DNA from 2 places in the Ruegeria marisflavi genome. Region 2 is predicted to be linked to the other one. Evidence: riboswitches for the same ligand, from Rfam matches in the RefSeq annotation. Region 2 holds a riboswitch; the other holds the start of a gene.
What was found. Region 2 has a riboswitch for cobalamin ahead of OEZ49_RS14725 (DUF1636 domain-containing protein). Riboswitches for the same ligand answer to the same signal wherever they lie in the genome.

Region 1 (3,403 bases), on a different contig from region 2:
CCGCAAAAGACCGCCGAGACCATGTTCATCCTGCTGCAAGGTGGCTGGATGCTGGCCCGCGCCCGGCAATCCTCGGACGTGCTGCGCCGTTTGCCCGAGATGCTGCCGCGCGCGGATTAGAGACGGTTGGTGCTGAACGTGTCGCAGCTGGCGACCCGGCCACTATCAAAGCCGCGTTCGAACCAGGATGCCCGCTGTGCCGAGGTGCCGTGGGTGAATGTATGCGGTTGCGGGACCCGGCCCGCCTGCCGTTGCAGCCGGTCGTCGCCGATCATCCGGGCAGCGTTCAGCGCTTCCTCCAGATCGCCACGTTCCATCAGACCCTGAACCGAGCGCGCCCAGACCCCCGACAGGCAATCGGCCTGCAATTCCAGCCGCACGGTCAGTGCGTTGGCCTCGACCTGCGAGGATTGCCGCCGGGCCTGATCCACCTGGCCCAGAATACCCAGCTGGTTCTGCACGTGATGGGCCACTTCGTGGGCGATCACATAGGCGGCGGCAAAATCGCCGCCCGCCTGGAGACGCCGGGCCAGGGTGGTAAAGAAATCGGTGTCGAGATAAGCCTTTTGGTCGGCGGGGCAGTAGAATGGCCCGGTCGCGCCCGAGGCGCCGCCACAGGGGCTGGACGTCACTTGGGAGAACAGCACCAGCGTCGGCGGGATGTAGTCGCGGCCCAACTGATCGCGGAACACGGTGCCCCAGACATCCTCGGTCGTGGCCAATACGCGCGAGACGAATTCGCCCGCCTGCCGCTCTTCGGCGGTCAGTTCCTTGGGTGCGCTCTGGCTCGGGCCCGGCTGTTCGGTGAGAAACGGGGTGACGTCGATGCCGGTAAAGGCGCCGATCACCAAAAGCAGCAGGACCCCGCCGATACCCAGCCCGCGCCCGCCGATGGCCATGCCGCCGCGGCCGCGCTGCGCGCGGCGATCCTCGACATTCCTGCTGCCGCGCACGCCTCTTAGCCGCATGACGATCACCCCTTGAAGCCTGACTATCCGATACGGGTATCCGCAACCGGTCGCAGGGGGAAAAATCCTGGACCGGATACCGTAGCTTGACACCTGCACCGTACAAACGCTACCGCTGGCGTGATGGTTCCCGGGCCGTAATCGACTCGGGATGAAAAGGGAACACGGTGCGGTCATCTGGCAACAGAGGGCCAATACCGGGACTGCCCCCGCAACTGTAGGCGGAGAGCGAAGCCGAAATGCCACTGGCCGCAAGGCCGGGAAGGTCGGCAAAGCTGCGACCCGCGAGTCAGGAGACCTGCCATCAGCATTGTTACTCGAACCCGGGCGGGGTGTCCGGGAGGGACAGAAGCGCCTTTGTCGGCCGTCTCTCCATCACCCCTCCCCCTTGCGCGGAGGGCGCTGATGATCTGGACGACCGAGACCCACCAATTTTCTGTTACCCTGTGCCGACGCACGGGCAAGCCGTGTCCGGCCTTGTCGGCGCTGGTTTTGAACTTGGCCCGGGCCATGCAAAAGGCGGAACCCGTCACCGGGCAGGATTTCGAGATCGAAGGCGAATGCGCGCTGGCCGCCTGTGGCGACGGGTGTCAGGCGCTCTATTCCGCCTCGCACAGCCGTATCCGCATCTTTTGCGGCACCGGTGAGATGGCTGATTTCGGCTGGTTCGACCGGCTGGCAGATGCGCTGATGGCGCCGGGCGGGCAGATCATCGTCAAGGACAACAGGCCGCTTCCCTGTGCCATGGCAGAGGCCCGGCGGATCGCGCCATCCCAGGCCAGAACCGGCGCTGCCACAGAAGCGGAGCGCCGCGTCTTTAGCTGACAGTGCGACCGGCTTTGGCCCAGGCCATCTGTTCGTCGGTTTCGACAGCGCAGGCACGGACGGCGCGCAGGTGTTTCAGCGCGGCGTCCGGGTTTTCTCCGGTCTCGATCATCAGCCGCAAGGCAGCCATGCCCGAGCGCCCGCAACCGCCCATGCAATGGATCATGACACGCCCGCCGCCGCGCAGCGCGTGGCGGGCCGAGGCGCTGGCCGTGGCCCATTTCGCCTCGATCTCGCGGCTGGGGGTTCCAAAATCTTGGACCGGCAAGTGAACCCATCGGCTGGCGCGGCTCTGGATATCGGCGCCGAAGTTGTGCGCGCCGTGTTGCATCATCTCGATCTCGGTGGTCATCGAGATGACCAGCCCCGGTGCCCAGGATGCGATCAGATCCAGATCGCCCGCATAATCGCCGGACCGGCCGGGCAACTGGCAGATCGCCAACGTGCCGCCGCCGACTTGCAGCGCATAAAGCACCAGCTGCGCCATCTGCGGTCCTCCCTCCCGAACATACCGCGCCATGGGGCATGCCCAGTGCGCCCCGGCGGTAGAATGCCCTTGGACATGGCCGCATCGCAAGCCCGGATACCCTGGCGCGGGAAAACAGCCGCAGGGTGTGTCACCGGTTGTCGATGTGCACCTCGATCTGACCTGGGCTCATCCCCTGCACGCCCAACAGATGCGCGATCGGGATCCCGTTGATCAGGACAAGGGTTCCACCGTCGTCCTCAAGCTTTTGCAGGCTGACCGGCGAGGTCCCGTCCGGCGCCGGGCGCAACAGGTCGACGTTACCTTGTACAGTCAGCGCATCCTGTCCGGCGATGAAATCTGTGATCGTGATCAGATCATAGCCATCCACAACGTCGTTATAGGTCTCGATCACCACTTGGTCGGCGCCATCGCCAGTGGTGACATGATCGCCCTGATCCACCACCAGAATGTCCTGGCCAACGCCGCCCCTGACGGTATCCGCCGTGCCTTGATCGCTGGCATCATCCACGGAAATGATGAAATCGTCGCCCTGCTGGCCATTGATCAGGTTGCGACCAAAATTGTCAGAAATCGCATCGTCGCCCGTGCCGCCCGCGATCGTGTCATTGCCCTGTTCCAGATCGTCGCCGCGCACCGGCGCGTTGCCGACGGAAATGGCATCCTCGGGATCGGGAAAGCTCTGTTCATCATCGTCCCGGTGGATCACGCGCGTGTCGGTACCATAGACATCGTCGCCCGATCCCAGATTGACGTTATCCGCGCCGGTCCCGGACAGAACCATGTCGTCGCCATCGCCGGTCTCGATCCTGTTGTCGCCCTGAAGCAGCACCACCACATCGTCGCCCGCGCGGGTGTCCAGGTTCTGGGTGCCAGAGACGAAGTCGATATCTCCAAGGATCGCCTCGGCCTCGGCCTGGGTTATCTCGCCTTCTGCTACCAGATCGGTGAGGCCCTCGGCGATGCCGGGGCGGAAACCCTGGTCAAAGACCAGGTTGTCGTCGTCGGAGGTGATGCGGGGACCGGCGGCGACGGCTGCATCAACGTCATCGCCATCGTTCAGCAACAGCGCGGTCAGGCCGACACCGAGCCCAACCAGCGCAAGGATTCCCAGCATAATCAG
Region 2 (3,403 bases):
TTCGGCGATCACCACCATGCGCGAGCGGCGCTCCTCGCCCGGGTGCCAGGGACGGTCATACTGGTGACGCACCCGTGCACCCACCGCTTGCACCAGCAGGCGCATCGGCTTGCCCGCAACCGCGGCATAGCCCTTGACCCGCAGGATGTTCAGCTCGTTGGCCAGCCGCTCGATCCGCGCGACCAGTTCGGCCGGGTCGGACTGTTCGGGCAGTTCCACCACGATGCTTTCGAAATCGTCATGTTCGTGGTCGTCATGGCCGTCGTGATGGCTGGGACGGGCATCCATGTCATCCTCAGCGGCAGCGCCAAGGCCCAGGATAACGCGCACATCAACGGCGCCCTCGGCCACTTCGACCACCGGCAGCGGGCGTGGCGCCTCGGCGGCGATCACCTCGCGCGCACGGGCCACGCCCTCGGGGCCGGCCAGATCGGGCTTGGTCAGCAGGATGATGTCGGCGCAGCTGATCTGATCCTCGAACACCTCGGACAGGGGCGTTTCATGGTCGATCGAGTCATCCGCCAGACGCTGGGCATCCACCGCCGCCACATTGGGCGCGAACCGGCCCGCCGCCACCGCCTCGGCATCGGCCAGCGCGATCACGCCGTCCACGGTGATCTTGGACCGGATATCGGGCCAGTCGAACGCCTTCAAGAGCGGCTTCGGCAGCGCCAGGCCCGAGGTTTCGATCAGGATGTGATCGGGGCGCGGCTCCAGCGCCATCAGCGCCTCGATGGTGGGGATGAAATCATCGGCCACGGTGCAGCAGATGCAGCCATTGGCCAGTTCCATGATGTTTTCCGCGGGGCATTCGGGGATGGCGCAGCTTTTCAGGATCTCGCCATCAACGCCAACATCGCCAAATTCGTTGACCACCACGGCCAGCCGCTTGCCCTGCGGGTTCTGCATCAGGTGGCGGATCAGCGTGGTCTTGCCCGAGCCGAGAAAGCCGGTGATCACGGTAACGGGAAGTTTTTCAAGGGTGCTCATGGCTCAGGCTCCGATCGGGGGGATGCGCGCGGCGCAGTTCTTGCGAAAGTGGACGGGGCGCTCGCGCCAGGGGACGAGCCCGTCAGCGGTTGCGTGATACTTGGTGACGCCTTCGACGATGGTGGCCACGTCATCGGCCTCGTTGAGGTTTTCGTAGACAAAGGTCCAGCGCGCCGGACCGCCGCGCAGCACGATGGAGCAGCCCTGATCGCAATTGGACAGACATTCGACCGGTTTTAGGATGACCCCTTCGGGCAACTCGGCCGCGCTCAGCGCGCGGTGCAACAGGGCGCCGGGGCGCTGGGCATCGTCCTCGACCGGCAATCCACGGCGGCAGGTCGTACAGACCAGCAGTTCGACTGGTGCAGCTTCGGTCACGTCTCTCATCCCCCCTCGTCAGGTGCGGGGGACGGGGTTTGCGCGGGCCACGCTCTCGGACATGGACCCGACACCGGAACACCCCGTCCGGTCTTGTCTTCGGGCGTTGGCAGGTCTCCCGGCTTGCGGATGTCAGGGTCTTGCCCTGTCGGGCGTCCCGCCTTCCCGGCCTTTCGGCCAGTGGCTTGGGCACCCTCTCCGGTCACGGTCGCGGGGGCGGCTGCGCTTGACGCCCGGCCTCTTGGCCGGTCCGCTGGCACATTCCCTTTTCATCCGGTTTCCCGGACACCAACAGCAGGCACATGCGGCAAGCGCGGGGGACTTGTCAAGCGCGCCGGACCGGGGGACACTGGGCTTTGCAGAAAAGCGACCGCTGGGGATCACCCAGCGGCATCCGCCCCGGCCCGCGTCCGCAGCCACGATAGAAAGAGCTGCGCCCGAGCCGGGGATGCGGCCGCCCGGGGCGGCCGGATCAGGTAATGCGACTGGGAAAAAGGAATCGGTTCGCCCGCCAGGCGCAACGGTATGCCCTGCGCGATGGCATTGCGGGCAAAGCGGGTCAGGATGGTGGCATAGCCCGCCCCTGCCAGCACCAACTGGATGGCCGAGACCGTGGTATCCACCGAAAACAGCGCCGCACGCTCCGCCGGTGGCAGCCCCTGTGCCTCGAACCAGCGCGCCCAGTTGTCTTCGTACCCAAGGATGTGGATCTGCGGCGCGGCGCGCAGCGCCTCGGGCGACAGGTGCGGCCCGTCGGCGCGGCCGATCGGCACGATGGTCTCGTCGCACAACTTTTCGGCCAGCAGTCCGGGCCAGTCGCCGTGACCCAGGCGGATGTCCAGATCGACATCCTCGTTTTCGGGTCCGTCGCCCCAGATGTTCGACACCAGCCGCACCGGGATATCCGGATAGGCCGCCGCAAACGCGGGCAGTTCCGTGGCAATCCAGTAGGTCGCGGTTGAGATCGGCGCGCGAATTCGCAGGGTCTGACGGGTCGCAGGCCCGAACAGGCTGTTGGTGGACAGGGCGATATCGGCCAGCGCCCGGCGTACGGTCAGCGCATAGGATTGCCCCAGCTCGGTCAGCCCCAGCCGCCGGGCCGCGCGCGAGAACAGTCGCTCGCCCAGTTCGGCCTCGAGCGAGCGGATATGCAGCGACACTGCGGTCTGGGTCAGCCCAAGCTCTCGCGCGGCTTCGGTGAAATTGAGATGCCGGGCGGCGGCCTCGAATGTCCGCAGCCAGGTCGGATTAGGCAGCCTGTCCAAATAGGTTCCTCCACTGTCCCTTCGCGCGCCGCCCAGAAAATTTCAAATTTTCTGGACCAAAATTCTGTTCAGAATTTTGTCAGTTTCCGAGGTCAGGTCAATTATCACAAAAATATTTTTGGTATTTTTCCCGTTATTATTCGTTTCTGTTGGTGCCTCTCTCAGCAGATACTGCGCCCGAAACAAATCATCCGGGGTGTTTCCCCGCTGGGAGGACAATATGAAAGTAGGGTTCATCGGACTGGGCAATGTGGGTGGCAAGCTCTCGGGCTCGCTCCTGCGCAATGGCGTCGATCTGACGGTGCATGATCTAAATTCCGATCTCGTCGAGGGGTTCGTGTCCCGTGGCGCCCAGGCCGCCCAAGGTCCGGCGCAGATGATGCGCGATTGCGACGTGGTGATCACCTGCCTGCCGTCGCCCGCCGCCAGTGCTGCGGTGATGCAAGAGATGCTGCCCGAGGTGAAGGACGGCAAGATCTGGCTCGAGATGTCGACCACCGACGAGGCCGAGGTGAAGCGTCTCGGTGCGCAGGTGATCGAACGGGGCGGCGCCGCCGTCGACTGCCCGGTTTCGGGGGGGTGCCACCGGGCCGATACCGGCAATATCTCGATCTTTGCGGGCTGCGACCGCGCCACCTTTGAACGCATCCTGCCCTTCCTCACCATCATGGGCCGCCGCATCCTGCACACCGGCCCGCTTGGCTCTGCCTCGGTGCTCAAGGTGATGACCAATTACCTCGCGACCGCCAACCTGCTGACCTGCTGCGAGG

Region 1: another riboswitch for cobalamin. It lies ahead of OEZ49_RS06370 (hypothetical protein); the one in region 2 lies ahead of OEZ49_RS14725 (DUF1636 domain-containing protein).

What each region holds. Positions count from the first base shown of each region.
Region 1 covers NZ_JAOVQN010000004.1:207,468-210,870, forward strand. Annotated here, with positions in the region: gene OEZ49_RS06360 (TetR/AcrR family transcriptional regulator) at 1-120, shown strand, start outside; gene ypfJ (KPN_02809 family neutral zinc metallopeptidase) at 117-968, opposite strand; cobalamin riboswitch at 1,076-1,288, shown strand; gene OEZ49_RS06370 (hypothetical protein) at 1,374-1,793, shown strand; gene OEZ49_RS06375 (protein-tyrosine phosphatase family protein) at 1,786-2,280, opposite strand; gene OEZ49_RS06380 (calcium-binding protein) at 2,411-3,397, opposite strand.
Region 2 covers NZ_JAOVQN010000015.1:32,155-35,557, reverse strand. Annotated here, with positions in the region: gene cobW (cobalamin biosynthesis protein CobW) at 1-990, opposite strand, end outside; gene OEZ49_RS14725 (DUF1636 domain-containing protein) at 994-1,377, opposite strand; cobalamin riboswitch at 1,460-1,676, opposite strand; gene OEZ49_RS14720 (LysR substrate-binding domain-containing protein) at 1,749-2,633, opposite strand; gene OEZ49_RS14715 (NAD(P)-dependent oxidoreductase) at 2,854-3,403, shown strand, end outside.